DNA from 4 places in the Streptomyces sp. NPDC051662 genome. Region 2 is predicted to be linked to each of the others. Evidence: riboswitches for the same ligand, from Rfam matches in the RefSeq annotation. Region 2 holds a riboswitch; each other region holds the start of a gene.
The links. A riboswitch is a leader RNA that binds a small molecule or an ion and turns the genes downstream of it on or off. The one in region 2 is predicted to bind cobalamin.

Region 1: it holds a riboswitch for cobalamin, as region 2 does, so the genes downstream of both, cobN (cobaltochelatase subunit CobN) here and AB0M67_RS26645 (ribonucleoside-diphosphate reductase subunit alpha) in region 2, are expected to answer to the same signal.
Region 3: it holds a riboswitch for cobalamin, as region 2 does, so the genes downstream of both, AB0M67_RS02950 (cobalamin biosynthesis protein) here and AB0M67_RS26645 (ribonucleoside-diphosphate reductase subunit alpha) in region 2, are expected to answer to the same signal.
Region 4: it holds a riboswitch for cobalamin, as region 2 does, so the genes downstream of both, AB0M67_RS26040 (CbtB domain-containing protein) here and AB0M67_RS26645 (ribonucleoside-diphosphate reductase subunit alpha) in region 2, are expected to answer to the same signal.

The regions. Positions count from the first base shown of each region.
Region 1 is NZ_JBFAZD010000016.1:152,333-159,203, reverse strand. It holds gene AB0M67_RS25985 (precorrin-2 C(20)-methyltransferase) at 1-1,554, opposite strand, end outside; gene AB0M67_RS25980 (precorrin-8X methylmutase) at 1,551-2,213, opposite strand; gene cobG (precorrin-3B synthase) at 2,210-3,685, opposite strand; cobalamin riboswitch at 3,795-3,949, shown strand; gene cobN (cobaltochelatase subunit CobN) at 3,983-6,871, shown strand, end outside.
Region 2 is NZ_JBFAZD010000017.1:73,905-80,775, forward strand. It holds gene AB0M67_RS26640 (ribonucleotide-diphosphate reductase subunit beta) at 1-560, opposite strand, end outside; gene AB0M67_RS26645 (ribonucleoside-diphosphate reductase subunit alpha) at 560-2,950, opposite strand; cobalamin riboswitch at 3,102-3,244, opposite strand; gene mctP (monocarboxylate uptake permease MctP) at 3,371-5,005, opposite strand; gene AB0M67_RS26655 (DUF3311 domain-containing protein) at 5,002-5,259, opposite strand; gene AB0M67_RS26660 (GntR family transcriptional regulator) at 5,404-6,168, opposite strand; gene AB0M67_RS26665 (sugar ABC transporter substrate-binding protein) at 6,458-6,871, shown strand, end outside.
Region 3 is NZ_JBFAZD010000002.1:54,189-61,059, forward strand. It holds gene AB0M67_RS02940 (inorganic phosphate transporter) at 1-969, shown strand, start outside; gene AB0M67_RS02945 (hypothetical protein) at 1,001-1,228, shown strand; cobalamin riboswitch at 1,430-1,562, shown strand; gene AB0M67_RS02950 (cobalamin biosynthesis protein) at 1,598-2,656, shown strand; gene AB0M67_RS02955 (cobyric acid synthase) at 2,653-4,251, shown strand; gene AB0M67_RS02960 (putative cobaltochelatase) at 4,280-6,415, shown strand; gene cobO (cob(I)yrinic acid a,c-diamide adenosyltransferase) at 6,415-6,871, shown strand, end outside.
Region 4 is NZ_JBFAZD010000016.1:166,752-173,622, forward strand. It holds gene cbiT (precorrin-6Y C5,15-methyltransferase (decarboxylating) subunit CbiT) at 1-1,329, opposite strand, end outside; gene AB0M67_RS26015 (hypothetical protein) at 1,577-1,969, shown strand; gene AB0M67_RS26020 (TetR/AcrR family transcriptional regulator) at 2,046-2,708, opposite strand; gene AB0M67_RS26025 (NAD(P)H-binding protein) at 2,802-3,227, shown strand; gene AB0M67_RS26030 (NAD(P)H-binding protein) at 3,227-3,436, shown strand; gene AB0M67_RS26035 (CbtA family protein) at 3,555-4,370, opposite strand; gene AB0M67_RS26040 (CbtB domain-containing protein) at 4,392-4,625, opposite strand; cobalamin riboswitch at 4,666-4,834, opposite strand; gene AB0M67_RS26045 (histidine phosphatase family protein) at 4,951-5,640, shown strand; gene AB0M67_RS26050 (SpoIIE family protein phosphatase) at 5,765-6,871, shown strand, end outside.

The DNA.
Region 1 (6,871 bases), on a different contig from region 2:
CCGCGCCGTCACCGTCCGCGAGGAGCCGACCAGCAGGATCGTCCGCATGTCGACCTGCGCCGGATCGAGATCGGCGAGCCGCACGATCCGTACGCTCTCCTCCGGCCCGCCCACATCGCGGCCGAGGACGACGGGGGTGTCCGGGGCGCGATGCTCCAGGAGGAGTTCGCGGGCCTTGCCGACCTGCCAGGTCCGGCTGGCGGAACCGGGGTTGTAGAGGGCGAGCACCAGGTCCGCGCCCGCCGCCGCGTGCAGCCGTTCGGCGATGACCTCCCACGGCTTGAGCCGGTCCGAGAGCGAGAGCACGGCGTAGTCGTGGCCGAGCGGGGCGCCGACCCGGGCCGCGGCGGCGTTGGCGGCGGTCACGCCCGGGAGTACGCGTACGGGCACGTCCCGGTACGGGTCGGCGGACGCGGCCTCCAGGACGGCCGTGGCCATCGCGAAGACTCCCGGGTCGCCGCCCGAGACCACGGCCACGCGCCGGCCCCGCCGCGCGAGGTCGAGGGCGAACTCCGCGCGCTCCGACTCCACCTTGTTGTCGGAGCCGTGGCGCCGCTGGCCGGGGCGGACCGGAACGCGGTCCAGATAGGTGGTGTAACCGACGAGATCCTGGGCGGCGGCGAGCGCGCCGCGCGTCTCGGGCGTGAGCCACAGCGGTCCGGCGGGGCCCGTCCCCACGACCACCACGTCGCCGGTCCCTTCGCCGGTCGCCTCGCCGGTCGCCTCAGCGGTCGCCTCGTCGGCCGATTCCTCGGCCGCCCCGGGCACGGCACGCGCGGCGACGCGGCTCGGCAGCACCGCCACCGAGAAGTACGGCACCGACTCCGGATCCGTGTCGGCCAGCGCCCCGGTGCGTTCCCCGCTCATCGTGGCGCGCTCGACGTACCGCGCGTCCGCCAGCCGGCCCGCGCGCTCGACCGCCCGCCGTACGGTCGGGAACGTACGGCCGAGCTTCATCACCACCGCCGAGTCCGCCGAGGCCAGCCGGGCCGTCAGCTCCTCCTCGGACAGCGTGCCCGGCAGGATCGTCAGCACCTCCTCGCCCTCGACGAGCGGGGTGCCGAGCCGTGCCGCCGCCGCGCTCACGGACGTCACACCGGGGATGACCTCGGTCGGATAGCGGTCGGCCAGCCGCTTGTGCATATGCATGTACGAGCCGTAGAAGAGCGGATCGCCCTCGGCGAGCACCGCGACCGTGCGCCCGGCGTCCAGATGGGCGGCGAGCCGGGCGGCCGACTCGGCGTAGAACTCGTCCATCGCGCCCTGATAGCCGCCGGGGTGGTCGGTCGTCCCGGTGGTGACCGGGTAGACCAGCGGCTCCTCGATGTGGTCGGGGCGCAGATGCTCGGCGGCGATGGACCGGGCTATGGACCGGCCGTGGCGGGCGCTGTGATACGCGATCACATCGGCCTCGGCGATGATCCGTACGGCCCGTACGGTCATCAGGGACGGGTCTCCCGGCCCCAGACCGACCCCGTACAGCCGGCCCACGCCCGGGCCGGCGTCCGCCAGGACTCCCGCGCCCTGCTCATCCGTGGTGCTCCGGGCGGTCATTCTTCCTCGCTCGCGATCGCGTTGACGGCCGCGGCGGCGAGGGCGCTGCCGCCCCGCCGTCCCCGTACGACCAGGTGTTCCAGGCCGGAGAAGTGTCCGGCGAGCGCGTCCTTGGACTCGGCCGCGCCGATGAAGCCGACCGGCACGCCGATGACCGCCGCCGGGCGCGGGGCGCCGTCCTCGATCATCTCCAGCAGCCGGAAGAGAGCGGTCGGCGCGTTGCCGACGGCCACCACCGCGCCCTCCATCCGGTTCCGCCACAGCTCCAGCGCGGCGGCGCTGCGGGTCGTCCCCAGCTCGGCGGCGAGGGCGGGCACCGACGGATCGGAGAGGGTGCAGACGACCTCGTTGTCCGCGGGCAGCCGCTTGCGGGTGACCCCGCTGGCGACCATGGCCACATCGCACAGCACGGGCGCTCCCGCGCGCAGCGCCTCGCGGGCGCGGATCACCACCCCGGGGCTGAAGGCGAGGTCACGCACCAGGTCGACCATGCCGCAGGCGTGGATCATCCGCACCGCGACCTGCGAGACCTCGGCCGGCAGCCCGCTGAGATCCGCCTCGGCGCGGATCGTGGCGAAGGACTGGCGGTATATCGCCGCGCCGTCCTTCTCGTACTCGAACCCTCTGGGCACTGTGGACACCGTGGTCTTCTCGCTCATCTCGTCAATGGGGTCGTGCGTGCCGCCGCAACCGCGTCGGCGAGTTCCGGTGCCGGTTCCGGTTTCCGTTCCGGTTCCGGTTCCGGTTCCGGTCCTGTGGTGGTGGCGTTCGGGACATCTCCCCGTACCTGTGCCTGTTTCTGTACGTGAACCTGTTTCTGTACGGAGATGTCGTAGCGGCCCTCGCCCTTCGCGACCACATCCACCCAGCGGCCCTGCGGATGGCCGCAGCGGCGCGCGCACCCCGACCAGTACACGGGCAGTCCGCCCGAGCCCGGGGACCCGGCATGGGACACGGCCGCCGCCGCGTCGGACCGTACGTCCGCCAGCGCCTTCGCGCAGCCGGGCCTGCCGGTGCAGGCGCCGACCCCGTACCAGGGGGAGTCGGGGTCGGTGATCAGCCCGGCCGTACGGAGCCGGTCCAGGGCATCGCCGGCCGCGGCCGGGGCCACCCCCGGCACGATCACTCCGCGCCACGGGGTCACCCGCAGCGGTCCGTTCGCCTCCGCCGCGAGCAGCCGCCACCGCGCCACGCTCAACCGGCCGAGGCGCGCGTGGACGGAGAGCGCCACGGTCCCGTCGGGCGACCGTACGGAACCAGGAGTAGGAGGCTCCCCTTCCGGTTCCGGTTCCATGTCCCGCGCGGGCGCGTTCATGTCCCGCGCGGGCGCCTCCGTCGCGTACTCCGTCGCGATCCCGGCGTCCGCCAGCGCCGCCCGTACCGCCGCGTCCAGCCCCCGGCCGTCCTCGGCGGGCAGTTCCCGTACCCGCCAGGCCCCCGAGCCGCTCGCCTCCGCCAGCGTGAGGAACGTCTCCGCCGCCAACAGGGCCGCGCGCGGGGCGTCCTCGGGGGCCACACGGGGACCCGACCGGTTTGCCCCGGTCCGTACGGAAACCGAGCCGTCCCGGTGTGCGAGCAACGTCACATCGGCGCCGAGAGCCGCCACATCGCCGCGTCCGTCGTCCAGCGCGAAGAGAAACCGCCCGGAGAGGGCCGCGGCCCGCACGCTCGCACAGAGCAGTCCGTCCAGCTCGCGCGCCCACGACTGGACGTCCGCGGACGGCAGTTCGTCCAGCCCGGCCAGCGGTGACGCGACGATGTTCCGTACCCGCTCGTGTGTCTCCGAAGGCAGCAGTCCGGCCTCGTGCAGCAGCCCGGCCAGTTCCGTGCCACGGCTTCCGTCCAGGCCGCGCAGCTGCACATTGCCCCGGGAGGTGAGGTCCAGATGTCCGTCGCCGAGCCGCTCCGCCGCGTCCGCCAGCGCCTCCGCCTGACGGGCCGTCAGAAGCCCGGCGGGCAGCCGCAACCGGGCCAGCCGTCCGTCGTCCGCGGTGTGCAGCCGCAGCGCGCCCGGGCAGGCGTCGCCGCGCTCCCGCAGAGGGGCCCGTACGGACTCCCGTACGGCGGCCCGCGGGGGCGCTTCGTCCCGGTTCACGGGTGTTGGCGAGGTGGGCGGCATGGCGGCGAGCATACCCACGTACCCACACCCGCTCCCGTCCCGCCGTCCGGCCGCCGCCGCTCCGTACCACCCCCTGTACCGGCCCGGGTTCCGGGCGCCCTCCCCCGCCCGTGACCTCAGCACTTACTATGCAGACGACGGCCTGCCCAGGCCCGTCAACGCCAGCGACGGCGTCATGGGGAGGAAGCCCGGTGCGAACCCGGCGCGGTCCCGCCACTGTGAGTCCGGCAGCAGCCGGACGAGCCAGGAACTCCCGCCGTCCTCCACACCTCGCCCGGGGCGCGGACCCCGAGGAAGGCCAGACGCCGCATGCTTCTGCTCCTGTCGACGTCCGACACCGATCTGCTGAGCGCCCGCGCGGCGAACGCGGCGGGCGGGCCCGTCCCGTACCGCTTCGCCAACCCCGCCCGGCTCGCGCTCGACGAACTGCCCTCGCTGCTGGAGGGCGCCGACCTCGTGGTCGTACGCCTCCTCGGCGGGCTGCGCGCCTGGCAGGACGGGATCGATCTGCTGCTCGCGGGCGACCGGCCGGTCGTGGTCCTCACCGGTGAACAGGCACCCGACGCCCAGCTGATGGAGGCGTCGACCGTCCCCATCGGTATCGCGGCCGAGGCGCACGCCTATCTCGCGCACGGCGGTCCGGCCAATCTGGACCAGCTCGCGCGGTTCCTCTCCGACACGGTCCTGCTGACCGGCCACGGCTTCGAGCCGCCCGCCGCCGCGCCCACCTGGGGCCGGCTCGACCGGCGCGTCAGGCCGCCCCGCTTCGGCCGTCCCGGACACAGCGTGGGGGAGTTGGCCCCGACCGTCGCCGTCCTCTACTACCGCGCGCACCACATGAGCGGCAACACCGCCTTCGTGGACACGCTGTGCTCGGCGATCGAGGACGCGGACGCCCGGCCCCTGCCGATCTTCGTCTCGTCCCTGCGCGCGCCCGAGCCGGAGCTGCTGGCCGCGCTGCGCGAGGCCGACGCGATCGTCACCACCGTGCTCGCCGCCGGCGGCACCAAGCCCGCCGAGGCGTCGGCCGGCGGCGACGACGAGGCGTGGGACGCGGGCGCCCTCGCCGCGCTCGACGTACCGATCCTCCAGGCCCTCTGCCTCACCGGCAGCCGCGCCACCTGGGCCGAGAGCGACGAGGGGCTGTCCCCGCTGGACGCCGCCTCGCAGGTCGCGGTGCCGGAGTTCGACGGCCGCCTCATCACCGTCCCGTTCTCCTTCAAGGAGCTGGACCCTGACGGTCTGCCGGTCTACATCGCCGACCCCGAGCGGGCCGCCCGAGTGGCCGGGATCGCCGTACGCCACGCCAGGCTGCGGTATGTCACGAACGCCGACAAGCGCGTCGCGCTGGTGCTCTCCGCGTACCCGACCAAGCACTCCCGTATCGGCAACGCGGTCGGTCTCGACACCCCCGCCAGCGCGGTGACCCTGCTGCGCCGACTGATCCAGGAGGGCTACGACTTCGGCTCAGAGCCCGTCCCCGGACTGGCCTCGGGCGACGGCGACGAGCTGATCCACGCCCTCATCGAGGCCGGTGGCCATGACCAGGAGTGGCTGACCGAGGAGCAGCTCGCCCGTAACCCGGTCCGTATCCCGGCTGCCGACTACCGGCGGTGGTACGGCCAACTCCCCGCCGAACTGCGCGAGTCGGTGGAGCGGCACTGGGGACCGCCGCCCGGCGAGATGTTCCTGGACCGCAGCCGGGCCGCCTCCGGCGGGGACCCGGACGGCGACATCGTGCTCGCCGCCCTGCGGCGCGGCAATCTGCTGATCCTCATCCAGCCGCCGCGCGGCTTCGGCGAGAACCCCATCGCGATCTACCACGACCCCGATCTGCCGCCCTCGCACCACTACTTGGCCGCGTACCGCTGGATCCAGGCCGACCGCGAGGACGGCGGCTTCGGCGCCGACGCGATGATCCACCTCGGCAAGCACGGCAATCTGGAGTGGCTGCCCGGCAAGAACGCGGGGATGTCGGCGGCCTGCGCCCCCGATGCCGCGCTCGGTGATCTGCCGCTGATCTATCCGTTCCTGGTCAATGACCCGGGCGAGGGTACGCAGGCCAAGCGGCGCGTACACGCCACGCTGGTGGACCATCTCGTACCGCCGATGGCGCGCGCCGAGTCGTACGGCGATATCGCGCGCCTTGAGCAGCTGCTCGACGAGTACGCCGCGATCTCGTCCATGGACCCGGCGAAACTGCCCGCGATCCGCGCCCAGATCTGGACGCTGATCCAGGCGGCCAAGCTCGACCACGACCTGGGGCTCGAAGACCGGCCGGACGACGACGGGTTCGACGACTTCCTGCTCCATGTCGACGGCTGGCTCTGCGAGGTCAAGGACGCGCAGATCCGCGACGGTCTGCATGTGCTCGGCGGCGCGCCGGCCGGCGAGGCGCGCGTCAATCTGGTCCTGGCGATCCTGCGCGCCCGGCAGATCTGGGGCGGTACGGCCTCCCTGCCCGGTCTGCGCGAGGCCCTCGGGCTCGACGAGTCGGCCGCCACCCGTACCGACGCCGACGAGACGGAGGAGCGGGCCCGCGCGCTCGTCCGGGCGATGGAGGACGCCGGCTGGGACCCGGCCGCGGTGGCGGGCGTGGCCGCCGGCCTCCCCGAGGGCGTCGCGGCGATCCTCGACTTCGCGGCGCGCGAGGTCGTACCGCGCCTCGCGGGCACCGTCGACGAGATCGAGCATGTGGTGCACGCCCTGAGCGGCGGATTCGTACCGGCGGGCCCGTCCGGATCCCCGCTGCGCGGCCTGGTCAATGTCCTGCCGACCGGCCGCAACTTCTACTCCGTCGACCCCAAGGCCGTACCGAGCAGGCTCGCCTGGGAGACCGGCCAGGCCCTCGCCGACTCCCTCCTCACCCGCTACCGCACCGACAACGGCGAGTGGCCGACCTCGGTCGGGCTGTCCCTCTGGGGTACGAGCGCGATGCGCACCTCCGGCGACGACATCGCGGAGGCGCTGGCGCTGCTGGGCGTCCGCCCGGTGTGGGACGACGCGTCGCGCCGGGTGACGGGCCTGGAAGCGATCCCGCTCACCGAACTCGACCGGCCGCGTATCGATGTCACCCTGCGCATCAGCGGCTTCTTCCGCGACGCGTTCCCGCACGCGATCGGGCTGCTGGACGACGCCGTACGGCTCGCGGCCTCGCTGGACGAGCCCGCCGACGCCAACTTCGTCCGCGCGCACGCC
Region 2 (6,871 bases):
AACAGCCCCTCGATACAGGCCGCGAAGCAGATCAGATTCAGCAGGAAGCGGCGGCGGTCCGCCTTCGACTCCAGGCGGTCGATCGTCTCGACGGAGTCCATCCACTTGAAGCAGAACCGCGCCTTCTCACGGATCGACGGGATCTCCTCCACCGCGTCGAAGGCCGCCGCGCGGTCCTCCGGATCGGGCAGATAGGTGTCGAGCAGCGTCAGATAGAACTGGACGTGTACGGCCTCCTCGAAGAGCTGGCGGGAGAGATAGAGCCGCGCCTCGGGGGAGTTGATGTGCTTGTACAGCGTCAGCACCAGGTTGTTGGACACGATCGAGTCGCCCGTCGCGAAGAACGCGACCAGCCGGCCGATCATGTGCTGCTCGCCGGGGGAGAGCTTGGCGAGGTCGGCGACGTCGGAGTGCAGATCGACCTCCTCCACCGTCCAGGTGTTCTTGATCGCGTCGCGGTAGCGCTCGTAGAAGTCCGGGTAGCGCATGGGCCGCAGCGTCAGCTCGAAGCCCGGGTCCAGGAGGTTCTTGGCGTTCGTCACGGTCGTCTCGGTGGTCATTACTGGCAGGCCTCGCAGGACTCGGGGTTTTCCAGGGAGCAGGCGATCGCCTCTTCGGAGACCGCCTGCGCGGGTACGGGCACGGACGCCGGCCGGGTCTCCGACGATCCCCGCGCCGCCCGCGCGATCCGTGTCGCCGGGCGCGAGCGCAGGTAGTACGTCGTCTTGAGGCCCTTCTTCCAGGCGTACGCGTACATCGAGCTGAGCTTCCCGATGGTCGGCGTCTCCAGGAACAGGTTCAGCGACTGGCTCTGGTCGAGGAACGGCGTACGGGCCGCCGCCATGTCGATCAGACCGCGCTGCGGGATCTCCCACGCCGTACGGAACAGCTCACGCACCTCCGCCGGGATCCAGTCGAAGCCCGCCACCGAGCCACTCGACTCGCGCAGCGCCTCGCGCGTCTGCGCGTCCCAGACGCCGAGCCGCTTCAACTCGTCCACCAGGTACGAGTTGACCTGGAGGAACTCCCCGGAGAGCGTCTCGCGCTTGAAGAGGTTGGAGACCTGCGGCTCGATGCACTCGTAGACGCCCGCGATCGAGGCGATCGTCGCCGTCGGGGCGATCGCGAGGAGCAGGGAGTTCCGCATACCGCTCGTGGCGATCCGGGCGCGCAGCGCGTCCCAGCGCTCCGGCCAGTTCAGCTCCACGTCGTAGTGGTCGGGGTGCAGCACCCCGCGCGCGGCGCGCGTCTCGGACCAGGCGGGGAGCGGGCCGTTGCGTTCGGCGAGCGCGCAGGACGCCTCGTACGCGGCGAGCATGATCCGCTCGGCGATCTTCGTGGAGAGGGCCGCGGCCTCGGCGGAGTCGAAGGGCAGCCGCTTCTTGAAGAAGACGTCCTGGAGGCCCATCGCGCCCAGGCCCACCGGGCGCCACTTCGCGTTGGAGGCGCCGGCCTGCTCGGTCGGGTAGAAGTTGATGTCCACGACCCGGTCGAGGAAGGTCACGGCCGTACGGACGGTCTCGTCCAGCCGCTCCCAGTCGAGGTCGCCCGAGGCCAGTACGAACGAACCGAGGTTGATGGAACCGAGGTTGCAGACGGCGGTCTCCCCGTCGTCCGTCACCTCCAGGATCTCCGTGCAGAGATTGGACGAGTGGACGACGCGGCCGGGCTCGGCGGTCTGGTTCGCCGTACGGTTCGAGGCGTCCTTGAAGGTCATCCAGCCGTTGCCGGTCTGGGCGAGGGTACGCATCATCCGGCCGTAGAGCTCGCGGGCCGGGATCGTCCTGCGCGCCAGGCCGGCGGCCTCCGCCTCGCGGTACCGCGTGTCGAACGCGTCGCCCCACAGGTCGACCAGCTCCGGCACATCGACGGGGGAGAACAGGGACCAGACGCCGTCCGACTCGACCCGGCGCATGAACTCGTCCGGGATCCAGTGCGCGAGATTCAGATTGTGCGTACGGCGCGCGTCCTCGCCGGTGTTGTCGCGCAGCTCCAGGAACTCCTCCAGATCCGCGTGCCAGGTCTCCAGATACACACAGGCCGCGCCCTTGCGCCGGCCGCCCTGGTTGACGGCGGCGACCGAGGAGTCGAGGGTGCGCAGGAACGGGACGATGCCGTTGGAGTGTCCGTTGGTGCCCCGGATCAGTGAACCGCGCGAACGGATACGGGAGTACGAGAGGCCGATGCCGCCCGCGTGCTTCGAGAGCCGCGCCACCTGGTGGTACCGGTCGTAGATCGAGTCCAGTTCGTCCAGCGGGGAGTCCAGCAGGTAGCAGGAGGACATCTGCGGGTGGCGCGTACCGGAGTTGAAGAGGGTGGGGGAGGAGGGGAGGTAGTCCAGCCGGCTCATCAGCCGGTAGAGCGCGGCGACTTCGTCGAGCGCGCGGAGGCTCTCGTCCTCGGCCAGTCCGGCGGCCACGCGCAGCATGAAGTGCTGCGGGGTCTCGATGACCTGGCGGGTGATCGGATGGCGGAGCAGATAGCGGCTGTAGAGGGTCCGCAGCCCGAAGTAGCCGAAGAGGTCGTCGGCTTCCTGGTCGATGAGCGCGTCGAGGGAGTCGGCGTGCAGCGTGACGAAGGCGGCCGTACGGTCCGCGATCAGGCCCTCGCGGTGGCCGACGGCGACCGACGCGGAGAACGCCACGGCGCCCTGGCCCGCGGCCTCGTCGGCGATGGTGCGGGTCAGCAGCCTGGCCGCGAGCCGGGAGTAGGCGGGGTCCTCGGAGATGAGCCCCGCGGCCGACTCGGTGGCGAGCTCGCGCAGCTCGGCCTCGTCCGACCGGGCGTTACGGCCGCGCAGCGCCGCGGCGGCGACTCTTCCGGGGTCGGTGTCGGGCAGATCGGCGGTCAGGTCCGTCAGGGTCCGCAGCAGTGCGGTCCCGGGTCCGTCGGCCGCCCGCGCGGCGGCCTCGGAGATGCCTGAAGCCGGATCGGCTGGCGCGATGGTCACGTGGTGCTCTCCCTCGCTCGGCTCTGGACCGTCGGGAGGGGAGCGGGCTGTTTCTCGCGGTACGGACCGTACGACCCGGATCCGGGCGGCACGGCGTACGGCGCCCACCGGCCCATCCACGAGGCCCGGACGTCTCGGCGTCCGATTCGGTCGAACCGGACGCACTGTCGGCAGGTGTTCGGACTCGTGGGTATGGCAAAGCACACCACATCACACCGTTGCGGGACAGTTCCGGATTCGCACCGGATTCCCCTGCGTCGACAGCGAGGTCGAGCATACATGTGGGGGCTGGCTCGGGAACCACCCCCCAGATGTTGTGTCGTGCGTCATTACGTTCGGGCCCGCGCGGACAGCGAAAAGGCCGCCGGATCCCTGTCTTTCCCAGGGATCCGACGGCCCGTCGAGCCGGGCGCCGGCCGTTCAGTGGCCGCCGGGGCCGCCCGATGTCGCTGCCGGGAGCTCGGCCTTCACGCCCGGGTCGCCCGCGTCCGCCGTGTAGTCGGACGGGCTCGTCTCGTCCGTGCCCTCCGGAGCCTTGGCCGCGCGCAGGACGAAGGTGAGCGCCACCGTCACCACCAGGTTGAGCACGAACGCGGTGAGGCCGATGTAGCCGATCTCACCCAGCCCGGGGATCTCCTTGGAGGAGCCGCCGAAGTGCGCCTGGGTCGGGCTGGCCACGCCGTACGCCGCGGCCGTGCCGTAGACCATGCCGACCGCCCAGCCCGCGAGCAGCGCCCAGCGGTGGAACCAGCGGGTGAAGAGACCGCCGACCAGCGCCGGCATCGTCTGGAGGATCCAGATCCCGCCCAGCAGCTGGAAGTTGATCGCGACGGTCTTGTCCATGGTCAGGACGAAGGCCAGCGCGCCCACCTTCACCAGCAGCGAGACCAGCTTCGAGACCTTGGTCTCCTGCGCGGGGGTCGCGTCCGGCTTGATGAAGTCCTTGTAGATATTGCGGGTGAAGAGATTCGCCGCGGCGATCGACATGATCGCGGCCGGCACCAGCGCGCCGATGCCGATGGCCGCGAAGGCCACCCCCGCGAACCAGTCGGGGAACATCGTCTCGAAGAGCTGCGGGATCGCCAGCTGTCCGTTCTCCACCTTGACTCCGGCGGCGATCGCCATGAAGCCGAGCAGCGCGAGCAGGCCCAGCATCAGTGAGTACAGCGGCAGGATCGTGGTGTTGCGCCGGATCACCTCGCGGCTGCGGCTGGAGAGCGTCGCCGTGATGGAGTGCGGATACATGAAGAGCGCGAGCGCGGAACCGAGCGCCAGCGTGGCATAGCCCCAATGCCCGGCCTCGCCCGGCGCCAGGGCGCCGCGTGGCTGGCCGGTCGCCGGGTTGGTCTGCGCGAAGGCGTCGCCCGCCTTGGCGAAGATGTCGTCGAACCCGCCCAGTTTGATGGGGATGTAGATGATCGCCACGACGATCACGATGTAGATCAGCGTGTCCTTGACGAAGGCGATCAGCGCGGGCGCCCGCAGCCCCGACGAGTAGGTGTACGCGGCGAGCACACCGAAGGCGATCAGCAGCGGCAGGTCCTTGATGAACCAGTGGGTGTTCTCGCCGCCGCCGACGCCCATCACGTCCAGCACCGCCTGGATACCGACGAGTTGGAGCGCGATGTACGGCATCGTGGCCAGGATGCCGGTGACGGCGACCGCCAGCGACAGGCCCTTCGATCCGAACCGGCCCCGCACGAAGTCCGAGGTGGTCACGTATCCGTGCTTGTGCGACACCGACCAGAGCCGGGGCAGGAAGGTGAAGATCAGCGGGTAGACCAGGATCGTGTAGGGCACGGCGAAGAAGCCGGCCGCGCCCGCCGCGTAGATCGCCGCCGGTACGGCCACGAAGGTGTACGCCGTATAGAGGTCGCCGCCGAGCAGGAACCAGGTGACCCAGGTGCCGAACGACCGTCCGCCGAGGCCCCATTCGTCGAGGCTGTTCTCATTGGCGGCCTTGCGCCAGCGAGCCGCCAGGAACCCCATGACGGTAACGGCCACGAAGAAGAAGATGAAGACGGCGAGTGCGACGCCGTTCACGCCGTCCTTCATTTCGACGCACCTCCCTCGCGGGAGCGCTGGTCACGCTTCCACAGCTGGTAGGCGGTCATCGTGAGCACCGCCGAGACCGGGACCCAGAGCATCTGGTACCAGTAGAAGAAGGGGATGCCGATGAATGTCGGCTCGATCTTCGCGTAGGACCCGACCCAGAGCATCGCCACGAAGGGCGCGAGGAGGCAGAGAGCGATGATCACCCGCGCCGGGGTGACCGTGGGGGGCGGTTTCTCTTCCGGAACTTCTGACACCGCGGCTCCGTTCCCTCGTTGATCGCCTGTGGTAATGAGCAGGAAATCTAAGCGAAGGCGCTGGTCAGCGTAAGCCCCTGTCCGAATGTCGTTACATCAACGGTATGCGAACAGGGGTGCGCGGGCGGTCGCCGGCGGCGGCCGTCAGTGGGCCGGGCGCTTCAGCCTGGCCACGAACTTGTAGCGGTCGCCGCGGTAGACGGACCGTACCCACTCCACCGGTTCACCGGCCGCGTCCAGTGAGTGCCGCGAGAGCATCAGCATCGGCAGCCCGACATCCGTACCGAGCAGCCCGGCCTCGCGCGGGGTGGCCAGCGAGGTCTCGATGGTCTCCTCGGCCTCGGCCAGACGTACGTCGTACACCTCCGCCAACGCCGTGTAGAGCGAGGTGTACTTGACGAGCGAACGGCGCAGCGCGGGGAAGCGCTTGGCCGAAAGATGCGTGGTCTCGATGGCCATCGGCTCGCCGCTGGCCAGCCGCAGCCGCTCGATCCGCAGCACGCGCCCGCCGGTGGTGATGTCCAGCAGCCCCGCCAGGGTGTCGTCGGCGGTGACATAGCCGATGTCCAGCAGCTGCGAGGTGGGCTCCAGGCCCTGGGCCCGCATGTCCTCGGTGTACGAGGTGAGCTGGAGCGCCTGCGAGACCTTGGGCTTGGCGACGAACGTGCCCTTGCCCTGGATGCGTTCGAGCCGGCCCTCGACCACCAGCTCCTGGAGCGCCTGCCGCACGGTGGTGCGCGAGGTGTCGAACTCGGCGGCGAGCGTGCGCTCCGGAGGCACCGGTGTACCCGGCGGCAGCGTCTCCGTCATATCGAGCAAGTGGCGCTTCAACCGGTAGTACTTGGGTACGCGTGCGGTACGGGTGGCGGGGCCGCTCTCGGTCTCCGTACCGCCCCCGTCCGTGGCCATGGTCTGCCTTCCCGACTCCTGTGCTGCTGCCGTCACCGGCTCCTCCGTCTGTCGCGGCTCACATGGTGGCACGGTCCGGCCACGGGTCGTCGCCCTGCCTCAGGTGTCGGTCCGATAACGGACACGACTGCCCTTCTTATACACCCTTGACACCCCTAAAGGTCTAGGCCAAGCTCCCCGTACTGGTCTAAACCATTAAAGACCAGGTCCCAGCCCCAGCAGTACTCGTCGTAAGTCTTCGCGGTCTTCGCGGTGGGCAGGGGTTGCAGGCATCCCTGAGGAGGGTGGCGTGAAGCGCAAGCTCATCGCGACGGTCGGCGTCGCGGGCATGATGGTCGGTATTGCCGCGTGTGGTTCGGATGAAGGCTCGGCGTCCAAGGATCCCAAGGACCGTAAGGAGACGCTGACCGTCTGGCTCATGTCGGACGCGCAGAGCACCTGGCCGGAGCTGGTCAAGGATGTCAACGCGCAGTTCAAGACGAAGTATCCGAACGTGACGGTCAAGGTCCAGTACCAGCAGTGGGCGGACAAGGCCAAGAAGCTCGACGCGGCGCTGGCCGGCGACAAGTACCCCGATGTCGTCGAGCTCGGCAACACCGAGACCATGACGTACATCCTCAACGGTGCGCTCGGCGAGATCGACCCCAAGAAGTACGAGAACTCGGACACCTGGATCAAGGGTCTGAAGGACACCTGCTCCTTC
Region 3 (6,871 bases), on a different contig from region 2:
TCCCACGCGCTCTTCGGCGGTCTGATCGGCGCCACGCTGATGTCGGTCGGCGCCTCCGGGGTCAACGGCGGCGTCGTCATCACCAAGGTGCTGATCCCCGCGCTCGCCGCGCCGGTCGTCGCCGGTCTCGCGGCGCTGCTCGCGACGAGGCTGACGTACCGCATCGGGCGCCGTACGGACGACAAGGCGACCGCCAAGGGCTACCGCGCCGGGCAGATCGCCTCCGCCGGGCTCGTCTCGCTCGCCCACGGCACCAACGACGCGCAGAAGACCATGGGTGTCATCACCCTCGCGCTCGTCACCGGCGGCGTCCTCGCCCCCGGCTCCAACCCCCCGATGTGGGTCATCGTCTCCGCGGGACTGGCGATCGCGCTCGGTACGTATCTCGGCGGCTGGCGCATCATCCGCACCATGGGCACCGGCCTCACCGATCTCCGTCCGCAGCAGGGCTTCGCCGCCCAGACCAGTGCCGCGACCGTCATCCTGGCCTCCTCGCACCTGGGCTTCTCGCTCTCCACCACCCAGTCGTGCTCCGGCGCCGTGATGGGCGCGGGCCTCGGCCGCAAGGGCGGTGTGGTCCGCTGGTCGACCGCGACCCGGATGTTCATCGCCTGGGGGCTGACGCTGCCCGCCGCGGGCCTGGTCGCCGCCGGGGCCGAGTTCCTCACCGGCCAGGGCACCTGGGGCATCGCGGTCGTCGCCGTCCTGCTCGTCGGGATCTCCGGGGCGATCTGGCTCGCCTCGCGCCGCCGCCCCGTCGACCACACCAATGTCAACGAGAGCGGGGCCGGAGCCGCCGGCGCGACGGAGGACGCCGGGACCGGCGAGCCCGCGGGCGTCGTCACCAGCGCCATCGCGGCCGTCACCCCGCCGCCCACGGCCGCTGCCGCGCAGGAACTGTCGACCACCATCCCGGCCCCGGGCCCCCCGGACCCCGCGGGCGAGCCCGCGCGAACCGCCACGGTGTAAGTACCGCCACGGTGTAAGGAAGAGAAACCGCATGAACATCGACTGGGCAGCACTCGGTTCCGTCTTCGGGGTCAGTCTCGTGGCCACCGTCGCCCTCGTGGGCCTGTTCACCCTCGGCATCGTGGGCCTCGCCAAGCAGGAGTCGGCGAGCACGCGGGGCGCGACGGGCTCCGTGGCGCTGGCCCGTACGGGCGCGTACACCTGCTTCGCGCTCTGCGTGGCGGCCGTCGCGTACGGGATCTATCTGATCGTCGCCTGACCGGCGACCGGTGACCGGGCGACCGGAACACCCGGACCACCACACCCCCGGCCGGCCCGGGCGCGTCCGTCACGCGCCCGGGCCGGCTCCGTGCCGCCCACGGGACGGGCGTGCCGTGTGGGGCTCGGCACACTGTCCCGTCGCTGGTCAGGGATGAGTTGACGGGTGTTCGCGGGGCGTGGTGGACTTCCGGGGCCATTGAGGTCCTGTCCGGTAGGAGAGGGCCCAGGCGACGGCAGAAGAGGAAGCCGGTGCGAATCCGGCGCGGTCCCGCCACTGTCACTGCGAGCCCCGTCTCCAGGAGCCAGGAACTCTCGCCGCCGCATCACGTCGAGCCGGGGCGCGGACCCTGAGTGAGGACATTTCGCCATGCCTGGCCGCCGTTCGGCCGTCGTGCGCGGCCGGGGTCCGGCCGCCGAGCGTGATTTCGCCTACGGCGCCGCCGTGGGTCTCCTGGGCGACCGGTTGTTCGGCGATCCGCGCCGGGGCCATCCCGTCGCCGCGTTCGGCCGGGCGGCGAAGGCCGTCGAGCGGACGCTGTGGCGCGACCACCGGGGCTGGGGCGCGCTGCACACCGCGGTCTGCGCCGGAGGAGCCGCCGGGATCGCGGCGCTGGCCGCCCGGGGCGTACGGGACCACCGCACCGCCTCCGTGGCACTGACCGCCGCCGCCACCTGGGCCGTGGTCGGCGGCACTTCACTGGGGCGGGAGGCACGGGCCATCGGCGCGGCGCTCGCCGCCGGGGACGTCGAACGGGCCAGGGAGCGGCTGCCTCATCTGTGCGGCCGTGACCCGCAGGCGCTGGACGGACAGCAGATCGCGCGGGCCGTCGTGGAGTCGGTCGCGGAGAACACCTCCGACGCCGTCGTGGGCGCGCTGGTGTGGGGGGCGGTGGCGGGGGTGCCGGGGCTCGCCGGGTTCCGGGCCGTGAACACGCTGGACGCGATGGTGGGTCATCTCTCGCCCCGTTACCGCCGGTTCGGCTGGGCCTCGGCCCGGCTCGACGATGCCGTGGGATGGCCGGGCGCCCGGCTGACCGCCGTACTCGCCGGGGCGCTGGCCGGCGGAGTCGACGGCGATCCGCGCGCGGCCCTGCGGGCGGTACGGCGGGACGCCGGCAGGCATCCGAGTCCCAACGCGGGCCCGGTGGAGGCGTCGTTCGCCGGCGCGCTGGGCGTACGGCTGGGCGGGACACTCGCGTACGGCGGACGGGTGGAGCACCGGCCCGTACTGAACGGCGAGGGGCGGCCGGTCGAGGTCGCGGACATCGAGCGGGCCGTACGGCTGTCGCGCCGGGTGACCGGGGCCGCCCTCGCGGTCTGTGTGGCGGGCCGGTTCGGATTCGGCGCGATACGCCGTACGCCAGGCGCGATACGCCGTACGACAAGCGCGGGCCGTACGACAAGCGCGGGAAAGGGACGTGGATGAGCCGGGGCGGGCGCGGCGGGGGGCTGCTGATAGCCGGCACGACCTCCGACGCGGGCAAGAGCGTGGTCACGGCGGGGATCTGCCGCTGGCTGGTGCGCCGTGGGGTGAAGGTCGCGCCCTTCAAGGGGCAGAACATGTCGCTGAACTCGTTCGTGACCCGCGAGGGCGCGGAGATCGGACGGGCCCAGGCGATGCAGGCGCAGGCCGCCCGGGTCGAGCCGACGGCGCTGATGAACCCGGTCCTGCTGAAGCCCGGCGGTGACCGCACCAGCCAAGTGGTGCTGATGGGGCGGCCGGTGGGGGAGATGAGCGCCCGGGGTTACTTCGGGTCCGGGCCCTCGGCGGAGCCGCGACCGGGCGAGGCGTCCGCCGGAAGGACCCCGCACGGGCGGGAAGCCCTGCTCGGTCCCGTCCTGGAGTGTCTGGAGCGGCTGCGCGGCACCTACGACGCCGTGATCTGCGAAGGGGCGGGCAGTCCCGCGGAGATCAATCTGCGCCGTACCGACATCGTGAACATGGGCATCGCGCGGGCCGCGCGGCTGCCGGTGGTGGTGGTCGGGGACATCGACCGGGGCGGCGTCTTCGCCTCGTTCTTCGGGACGACCGCGCTGCTGTCCCCCGAGGACCAGGGGCTGATCGCGGGCTATCTGGTCAATAAGTTCCGGGGCGATGTCTCGCTGCTCGAACCGGGTCTTGAGATGCTCCGCGGGCTCACCGGGCGGTCCACCTTCGGCGTACTGCCGTTCCGGCACGGTCTGGGCATCGACGAGGAGGACGGGCTGCGCGTCTCGATGCGCGGCGCCGTACGCGAGTCGCCCGCGGCTCCCCCGTACGGCGAGGACGTGCTGCGGGTCGCGGTCTGCGCCGTACCGCTGATGTCGAACTTCACCGATGTGGACGCGCTGGCGGCGGAGCCGGGGGTCGTCGTGCGGTTCGTGGACCGGCCGGAGGAGCTGGCCGACGCCGATCTCGTGGTGGTGCCCGGCACACGCGGCACGGTCAAGGCGCTGGCGTGGCTGCGCGAGCGCGGGCTCGCCGACGCGCTCGCCCGGCGGGCCGCCGAGGGGCGTCCCGTGCTGGGGATCTGCGGCGGCTATCAGATCCTGGGCGAGCACATCGACGACGAGGTGGAGTCCCGGGCGGGCGCGGTGCCCGGCCTCGGACTGCTGCCCGTACGGGTGCGGTTCGCCCGCGAGAAGACCCTCGCCCGACCGGTGGGCCTGGCCCTCGGTGAGGCGGTGGAGGGGTACGAGATCCATCACGGCGTCGCGGAGGTACGGGGAGGCGACACCTTTGTCTCCGACGCGGACGGGCGCGCGCTGGACGGCTGCCGGGTGGGGGCCGTCACGGGCACGCACTGGCACGGGGCGCTGGAGAGCGACGCGTTCCGGAGGCGGTTCCTGACGGAGGTGGCGCGGACGGCGGGCCGGCGTTTCGTCCCCGCGCCCGGCACGAGCTTCGGCGCGCTGCGGGAAGAACAGCTCGATCTGCTCGGTGACCTCATCGAGGAGCACGCGGACACGGACGCGCTGATGCGCCTGATCGAGGAGGGCGCGCCCGAGGGGCTGCCCTTCATTCCGCCGGGAGCGCCATGACGACCATCTTCGAAGGAGCGATCAGCATATGAGCACCCCTTTTCCGTTCACCGCTGTGGTGGGGATGGACGATCTGCGGCTCGCCCTGTTGCTCAACGCGGTGAGCCCCGCCGTCGGCGGTGTGCTCGTCCGCGGTGAGAAGGGGACGGCCAAGTCCACGGCCGTACGCGCCCTTTCCGCGCTGCTGCCGGAGGTGCCGGTCGTCGCCGGCTGCCGGTTCAGCTGCGATCCCGTCGCACCCGATCAGCGGTGCCCGGACGGGCCGCACGGGACGGCGCCGGGTACGGCCAGGCCCGCCCGGATGGTCGAGCTGCCCGTGGGCGCCTCGGAGGACCGGCTCGTCGGCGCGCTGGACATCGAGCGGGCGCTGTCCGAGGGCGTGAAGGCCTTCGAGCCCGGTCTGCTCGCGGACGCCCACCGGGGGGTGCTCTATGTCGACGAGGTCAACCTCCTCCATGACCACCTGGTCGACCTGCTGCTGGACGCCGCCGCCATGGGTGCCTCGTACGTCGAGCGTGAGGGCGTCTCCGTACGGCACGCCGCGCGGTTCCTGCTCGTCGGAACGATGAACCCCGAGGAGGGCGAGCTGCGACCGCAGTTGCTCGACCGCTTCGGGCTGACCGTGGAGGTCGCGGCCTCGCGCGAGCCGGAGCTTCGGGTGGAGGTCGTACAGCGACGGCTGGCGTACGACGACGATCCGGCCGGGTTCGCGGCGCGCTGGGCCGAGGAGGAGACCGCGCTGCGGGACCGGATCGTCGCCGCGCGGGCGCTGCTGCCCGCGGTGCGGCTCGGGGACGGGGCGCTGCTCCGGATCGCCGCGACCTGCGCCGCGTTCGAGGTGGACGGAATGCGGGCGGACATCGTGATGGCGCGGACCGCGACGGCGCTGGCCGCCTGGGCGGGGCGTACGGACGTACTCGCCGAGGATGTACGACAGGCCGCGCTGCTCGCGCTCCCGCACCGGCGGCGCCGTAACCCCTTCGACGCGCCGGGGCTCGACGAGGACAAGCTCGACGACACGCTGGACGAGTTCACGGGTGAGGACGGCGACGGCGGGGACGACGACCCGGGTCCCGACGGGCCGGGCGGTGGCGGTGGTATCCCGCCGCAGCCCGGTCCGGAGGGATCCGAGGGCCCCGACACACCGCCCGAGTCCGGGTCCGGGCCGGACGACACGCCCGTCGAGCACGCCCCGGACGGGCCGGACGACACGCCCGCGGAGCCCGAGCCCCAGGGGCAGCCGCGCCGCGCCGGGGCCGCTGAGCAGTCCGCCGTACGGGCCACCGAGCCGTTCCGTACGAAGACGCTGAGCGTGCCGGGTCTGGGCGAGGGCGCGGCCGGCCGGCGCTCCCGGGCCCGTACCGAGCACGGCAGGACGACCGGGTCCCGGCAGCCCAGGGGCGCGCTCACCAAGCTGCATCTGGCGGCGACCGTCCAGGCGGCGGCGCCGCACCAGCGGGCGCGCGGGCGCAGCGGTCCGGGTCTGGTGGTGCGCAAGGACGATCTGCGGCAGGCGACCCGGGAGGGGCGCGAGGGGAATCTCGTGCTGTTCGTGGTCGACGCGTCGGGCTCGATGGCGGCCAGGCGGCGGATGAGCGCGGTGAAGGGCGCGGTGCTCTCGCTGCTGCTGGACGCCTACCAGCGGCGCGACAAGGTCGGTCTGATCACCTTCCGGGGCACGGAGGCGGCGGTCGCGCTGCCGCCCACCTCGTCGGTGGACGCGGCGGCGGCCCGGCTGGAGTCGCTGCCGACGGGCGGGCGTACGCCGCTCGCCGCCGGGCTGCTCAAGGCGCATGACGTATTGCGGGTGGAGCGGATGCGGGATCCGGCGCGCCGTCCGCTGCTGCTCGTGGTGACGGACGGCCGGGCGACCGGCGCGCGGACGGCGGGCGGCGCACGGGCGGCCGGGGGCGCCGACCCGGTGGCACTGGCGGCGCGCGCGGCGCGGCTGCACGCCTCGGAGGGAACGGCGTCCGTGGTCGTGGACTGCGAGTCGGGTCCGGTACGGCTCGGTCTGGCCGCGTCGCTCGCCGCGTCGCTGGAGGGTACGGCCATCACGCTCGACGACCTGCGCGCGGACAGCATCGCCGGTCTGGTCAGGGACGTACAGCGTGATGTACAGCGGGCACAGGCACACGACGGACGACCCAGGAGGGCCGCTTAATGCCACAGGGACAGCCGGAATCCGTACCGGACGACGGGCTCACCACCCGCCAGCGCCGTAACCGTCCGCTCGTCCTCGTCCATACGGGCACCGGCAAGGGCAAGTCGACGGCGGCGTTCGGGCTCGCGCTGCGCGCCTGGACACAGGGGTGGCCGGTCGGGGTGTTCCAGTTCGTGAAGTCCGCGAAGTGGAAGGTCGGTGAGGAACGGGCGCTGAAGGTGCTGGGGGCGAGCGGCGAGGGCGGTCCGGTCGCCTGGCACAAGATGGGCGAGGGCTGGTCCTGGGTGCAGCGCGACGCGCAGTACTCCAACGAGGAGGCGGCGCGCGAGGGCTGGGAGCAGGTCAAGCGCGATCTGGCGGCCGAGACGCACAAGCTGTACGTGCTGGACGAGTTCGCGTATCCGCTGCACTGGGGGTGGGTGGACACCGACGAGGTGATCGAGGTGCTGCGCGAGC
Region 4 (6,871 bases), on a different contig from region 2:
TGAGGGGGCTCCCGCCGAGGGGACCCGCGGTCCCGCCGAGGAGACCCGCGGAGGGTGGTCCTTCGTGACCGCCCACTGAGTGACCGGCATGGCCTGCCGCCAGCCGGTGAACCCGCCCACCGGAACGGCGTGCGCGACCGCCAGCCGTACGAGCTCCCCGCCCAGCCGGCGGTACCACTCGGCCAGCAGCGCCTCGGACTCCAGCGTCACCGTGTTCGCGACCAGCCTGCCGCCCGCGGGCAGCGCGTCCCAGCAGCTCTCCAGCAGCCCCGGTACGGTCAGCCCGCCGCCGATGAACACCGCGTCCGGGACCGGCAGTCCGGCCAGCGCGCCCGGCGCCGCACCGGTGACGACGCGCAGCCCGGGGACGCCGAGCGCACGCGCGTTACGGCCGATACGTTCCGCCCGCGCGGGATCGCGCTCGACCGAGACGGCGCGGCAGGAGCGGTGCGTACGCATCCACTCGACGGCGATCGAACCCGACCCGCCGCCGATGTCCCAGAGCAGCTCGCCGGGCGCGGGCGCGAGCGCGGCCAGGGTCGCGGCGCGCACATGGCGCTTGGTGAGCTGGCCGTCGTGTGCGTACGCGGTGTCGGGCAGGCCGGGTACGGCGCCGAGGCGCGGCGCGTCCGGCGCGCGACGGCACTCGACCGCCACGACATTGAGCGGATCACCGGCGGGCTCGGCCCACTCCTGGGCGGGGGCCTCGACATGACGCTTGTCCGCGCCGAGTCGTTCCAGTACGTGCATCCGGCTCGGGCCGTAGCCGCGCTCGGTCAGCAGTGCCGCCACCTCGGCGGGCGTCGCCGCGCCCGCGCTGAGCACCAGGACCCGCCGGCCGTCGTGCAGGGCCGCGGCCAGCAGTTCGGTGGGGCGGCCGACGAGCGTGACCACCTCCGTGTCCTCCACCGGCCAGCCGAGCCGGGCGCACGCGTACGAGACGGACGACGGATGCGGCAGCACGCGCAGCGCGCCGGCCCGCCGGGCGTCCGTGCCAGGGGGCTCGGAAAGGACCTCGGACAGGGTCTCGGACAAAGTCTCGGACAGGACCTCGGACAGGGTCCGCCCGATCCCGTGGAACATCGGGTCCCCGCTGGCCAGGACCGCGACCCGGCGCCCGGCGTGGGCGGCGAGCAGCCCGGGCACGGCTGGCCGCAGTGGCGACGGCCAGGGCACCCGCTCGCCCGCGCACTCGCCGGGGAGCAGGGCGAGTTGCCGGGGGCCGCCGATGAGTACGTCCGCCTCGCGCAGCGCGGCCCGCGAGCCATCGGGCAGCCCCGCCCAGCCGTCGGCGCCGATCCCGACGACAGTCACGGGCAGCACCGGCATCGGCACCCGGGGCACGGAGGGCCGGGGCCCGTCGGGTCCGGTGGGCGCGTCGGGTCCGGTGGGCGCGGAGGGCTGGGCGTGGCTCACTGCCGTACACCTCTGAACTGGGGGAAGACCGAATCCGCACTCTACTGGCCGTCCCCCGGACGAGATGCGGGAGACCCTTACCTATGGAACCTTGAGGTGACCACCACGGCCGCCGGCCGGCACCGGCCCCCGGCCCGTCTCCTCACCGAGGGAGCGCCCCATGACGGCCAAGAGGGCACTTGCTACCGGATGGACGGTCTTCGCCGCGGTTCTGATGATCTTCGGCGGCGCGATGACGATCCTGGCGGGTATCTCCGCCATCGCCAACGACGACATCTTCCTGGCGACGCGGAACTACGTGTTCTCGTTCAGTCTCATCGGCTGGGGATGGGTCCATCTCATCATCGGCGCCATCATCTTCCTCGCGGGCTGCGCGCTGTTGAGAGGCGCGGTGTGGGCGCGCGTGGTCGGTGTGATCCTGGCGGGTCTCGGCGCGCTCTCGAACTTCCTCTGGATCCCGCGCTATCCGCTGTGGGCCCTCGTGCTCCTCGCCATCGACCTCTTCATCATCTGGGCGCTGTGCGCGGGCGACCGGCGCCGCTCCGAGCGATGAGCCCGGAGACGGGCTGAGCCGAAGCCCCCCTGAGCCGAAGCCCCGCCGAGCCGGATCACGGGCCCGGCGGCGCGGATCACCGGCCCGGCGGGGCGATGCCCGTAAGCAGCGCCCGTACGGTCTCCCGCGCGAAATCCGCCTCGCTCTCCGGGCGCAGAACGCCCTCCGGTGGTTCCGGGGCGAAGAACAGGCCCAGAAAGGCCCGGTGGAAGCAGGCGCCGACGAGAAGCAGCGCCGCCGCGTCCGGGTCGATGTCCGGGGAGACCCGGCCCAGCTCCTGTTCCGCGGCGAGATACGCGGCCACGGACCGGCTCACCTCGTGCGGCCCCGAGCCGTCGAGTCCGAGCCGTTCGCGATGGGCCACGAGCAGGTCGGGGCTGGCGAAGAGGGACGCCGCCATCGGGAACGTACCCCGGTAGAAGAGCACCCCCACCCGGGCCACCTCCTCCAGATGATCCGCCACCTCCCCCTCGCCCACGCGCCCGGGCAGCCGCGCCAGCGCGTCCGTGAAGCGCGGCGCGCGCTCGTGCAGAACGCTGACGAAGATCTCCTCCTTGTCGCGGAAGTGCTTGTAGAGCGCGGCTTCCGAGCAGCCCGCCTCCCTCGCGATCTCCTTCGTCGTCGTGCGCGTCAGCCCCACGGTGCCCATCAGCCGCGCGGCGGCGTCGAGGATGCGCGAGCGCGTGAGGGCGCCGCCGGTCAGGGGCGGCGCGGCGGCTTCTCGGTGCGTACCGGTCATGTCGTACCCGTCATGCCCACCAGCCTACTTTGACAAGTGGGTGAGCGCTCACCCACCATGGCTGGTAAGCGTTCACTCACCCCTGGAGGGGTCATGAAAATCGCTGTGCTGGGAGCCACGGGAGGCGTCGGACGGCAGATCGTCCGCCACGCCCTCGCGGACGGACACAAGGTTTCGGCCGCGGTACGGGACCCGGCCAAGCTGAGGACGGAACACGAGGGCCTGACGGTCGTACGCGCCGACGCCCTCGACGCGGCCTCCCTGACCGAGGTCGTCGACGGGGCCGACGCGGTGCTCTCCGGGATGGGCCAGGCCGGCCGGCACGACCCGCTCAAGCCCGCCTCCACCTCGGCGCGGGCGGCGACCGAGGCGATGGCCGCGACCGGCGCCCGGCGGATCGTCGTGGTGAGCGCGGCGCCGCTGAACCGCTCGGGTCCGGTCAGCCGTGGCTCGCGCGCCGGGTCCTGCTGCCCGGGATGTGGCTGGCGCTCAAAGAGCTGTACACGGATCTCGAACTGATGGAGACGATCCTGCGCGAGAGCGGGCTCGACTGGACGTCGGTACGGCCGCCCCGGCTGACGGACGCCGACGGCAAGGGCACCTACCGCCACGCCGTGGAGGCGGGCCCGGCCGCCAACGCGATCGCCCGCGCGGACGTGGCCCGCGCCATGCTGGACTTCGTCACGGACCGGTCGACGTTCGGGCACGCGGTCGGCGTCAGCGACTGACGGGCGACCGGAGACCGGCCGACGGTCCCCTGACAGGAAACCGGGACCGGCCCGCGCTTCGTGAGCGCGGGCCGGTCCCGGTTCCGTTCCCCGTTCCGTTTCCGTTCCCGGTCCCGGTTCAGCCGGCGGTACGTACCGGTGCGGCAGTGCTGTCGGCCGCCACCGCGGCGGCCTGCCGCCTCGGCCGGAGGGCCCGCTCCGCCAGCGCCCCGAAGATCAGCCCGAAGGCTGTCCAGAGCAGCGCCTGTACGGCGATCGACGCCAGCCGGAATTCCCAGAGCAGGGCGGCCGGGAACGTGGCCGGAATGGCATCGGTGTTGGCGGGCAGGACCAGACAGGCCACCACCACGGCGACGACATAACCGCCACCGGCGGCGACCGCCGCGTTCCAGTTGCCCAGACGCGGCGCGAGCCTTCTCCCCGCGATGACCGCGACAACCGCCAGCAACACGCTCAACACGATCATCAGGAAGAACAGCGTGGTGCGCTTGCCGATGGTGTCCGGGTCGCCGACCGCGGGCGGGTTCGCCGGATACTTCAGGAACGGCACCAGATAGACGGTGGCGAAGGCGGCCCCGGCGAGCAGCGCCGCGGTCACCCTCGGACCGAACCGGCCGATCCTGCCCAGACAGCCGGCGAAGACCAGCGAGGCGATCCCGCCCAGGGCCACCCCGTACACGAGGACGCCGGTGGCCAGCCCGAAGGTCGACTGCACCGGCCGGCTGACCAGTTCTTCCTCCTCTTCTTCCGCGCCCTGCTGGGTGGCTTCCCCGCCGTGCTGATGCGCGGACGCGGAGTGGGCCTCCTCCTGCGCGATGGAGGCCCGTACCGAGGGCTCACCCGCCACATAGGCCAGCGCGAACGCGCAGAGTCCGGCGAGGACGCCCGCGATCATGCCGCGGACGAGGAGGGTTCTGACGGTGGAGGCATGCATGCGCGTGATCTCCGTCGGTCGTCAGTGGCAGGGGAAGCCGAGGAGATGACGGCCGTCGTGGACCCACTCGTGCACGTCCGCACCGGAGAACACCGACGTGGCGCCCTGCTCCGCGCCGACGAAATAGAGCAGCACCAGCATCAGGGTGCCGACGAACACGGCCCAGGGCAGCACCGCGCGGAGCGGAAGGGGGGTGACAGCGGTGCCGGCGGCACCGGTGGATGCAGCGGCCGGGGGCGCTATGGACTGCGCCATGACACAACCTCCTTGGGGAACTCGCGTCCCGTTCAGTGGAGCTCGAACGACGGCATCCGGGTCTGACTCACCGGGACCCCCGCCGCGCTGATACGCGACCGGCGCCCGGCTTACAGTGGCGCGACCGTGCCGGATTCCCACCGGACTTCCGTTCCGCCGTCGTTATTTCGACGTGAAGGTACCGCGATCCCGGGGACCGGCCAAGAGGACCTTTTCCCGGAACGTGCCGGAACACGGCCGGAACCCGGCGGGAACACGGCCAGAACCTGCGGAAACACGGCCGGAACCCGGCCGGACCGAGCCAGAACCAAGGAGCGAGGACCGTATGACCACCCGGCTCATGCTCATCTCACCGGCCATGAACCCGGCCCTGCGGGAGGCCCGCTTCCCCCACGCCGAGGAGCCGGCCGACGGCGGGCTGGACGCCCTCGGGCTGCGGCAGGCCGAAGCCGTACGGGAGACCTTCCCCGTCACCACCACATACGTCTCCCCCTCCCCCCGCTGCCGGCGCACCGCCGAGGCCCTCGGCCTGGACGCGAAGCCGCTGCCCGCCCTCGCACCCTGCGCCATGGGCGGCTGGCAGGGCAGGACCCTCGACGAGGTGGCCGCCGCGGAACCGCACGCGCTGGCCTCCTGGCTGTCGGACCCCGCGTCCGCCCCGCACGGCGGCGAATCCCTGCTGACGCTGCTCGCCCGCGCCGCCCACTGGCTCGACGCGCTGGGCGGCGACACTCATGGCGACGGCACCTCTGACGACAGCACCCCTGGCGACAGCACCTCTGACGACGGCACACCGCGCGACCGCACCCCGCGCGGCGGCGGCACGGCGGGGGGCCGCGTCATAGCCGTCGCCGAGCCGGACATCATCCGCGCCTGCGCGGTCCACGCCTTGGGCGCAACTCCCGCGGCCTTCTGGCGGATTGACGTACGCCCCCTGACCGCCACCGAACTCAGCGGGCGGGCCGGCCGCTGGAACCTGCTCAGCGGCCGACCGCTCCACAGCGCCACCCCCTGAGGCTGTCGCCATAGCCCCCGGCGCTCCCCGGCGCTCCCCGGCGCCCCCGGCACTCTCCGGCGGCGCCCACGCCCGTTCGCCTTGTGAAGACAGCCGGTGTAGATGTAGGTACATGGCCGGACATATGGGTCGATCCTGGGCTCGGGCCCTGGCTGCCCGCTCCGGCCGACGCCCACGGAGTCGGTGGCGTCGTCCGTCGTGGCTGAACGTCCGCACGCTCGCCGGGCAGGTCTTCATCCTGCAACTGGTGATCGTGCTGCTGCTCATCGGGTCCTCGCTGATCTCGCTCCTCCTGGTGTCCAGGCGCGACACCGAACAAGAGGCACGCAACCGCTGCGTCTCCGTCGCCACCGCGTTCGCGAACTCCCCCGGAATCGCGCCCGCCCTGCGGGCACCCGACCCCTCCGCGATCCTCCAGCCACGGGCGGAGGCGGTACGCAAAGCCTCCAGCGTCGACTTCGTCGTCGTACTGAACACGAAGGGGATCCGGCTCACCCACCCCAATCCCGCGCGCATCGGGGAGCACTTCATCGGCACCATCGGGCCGTCGCTGAAGGGCCGCACCATCACCGAGACCGTCCCGGGGACCCTCGGTCCCTCCGTACGGGCGGTGACCCCCGTCAAGGACGCGAGCGGAAAGGTGATCGGCCTCGTATCGGCCGGGATCACCATCGAGAAGGTGAACAGTCTCGCCAACCGCGAGATCCCGATCGTCCTGGGCGCCGCCGCCGCCTCGCTCGCCCTCGCCACCGGCGGCACGGCGCTGGTGAGCGGCCGGCTGCGGCGTCAGACCCATGGGCTGGAGCCCGTCGAGATCGCCCGTATGTACGAGCATCACGACGCGGTCCTCCATGTCGTACGCGAAGGGGTGCTCATCGTCGACGGCGACGGCCGGCTGGTACTCGCCAACGACGAGGCGCGCCGTCTCCTCGACCTGCCCCCGCACCCGGAGGGCCGCCCCGTCACCGAACTCGGTCTGGACTCCCGGATGGCCGAGCTGCTGGCCTCGGGACGCCGTGCCACCGACGAGGTGCTGGCGACAGGAGAGCGGCTGATCGCGGTGAACAACCGCTCCACGGACCGTGACGGAGGCCCGCCCGGCAGCGTGGCGACGCTCCGCGACTCCACCGAGCTGCGCGCGCTCACGGGCCGGGCGGAAGTGGCGCAGAAGCGCCTCAAGCTCCTGTACGACGCGGGCGTGGAGATCGGCACCACCCTCGATGTGACCCGG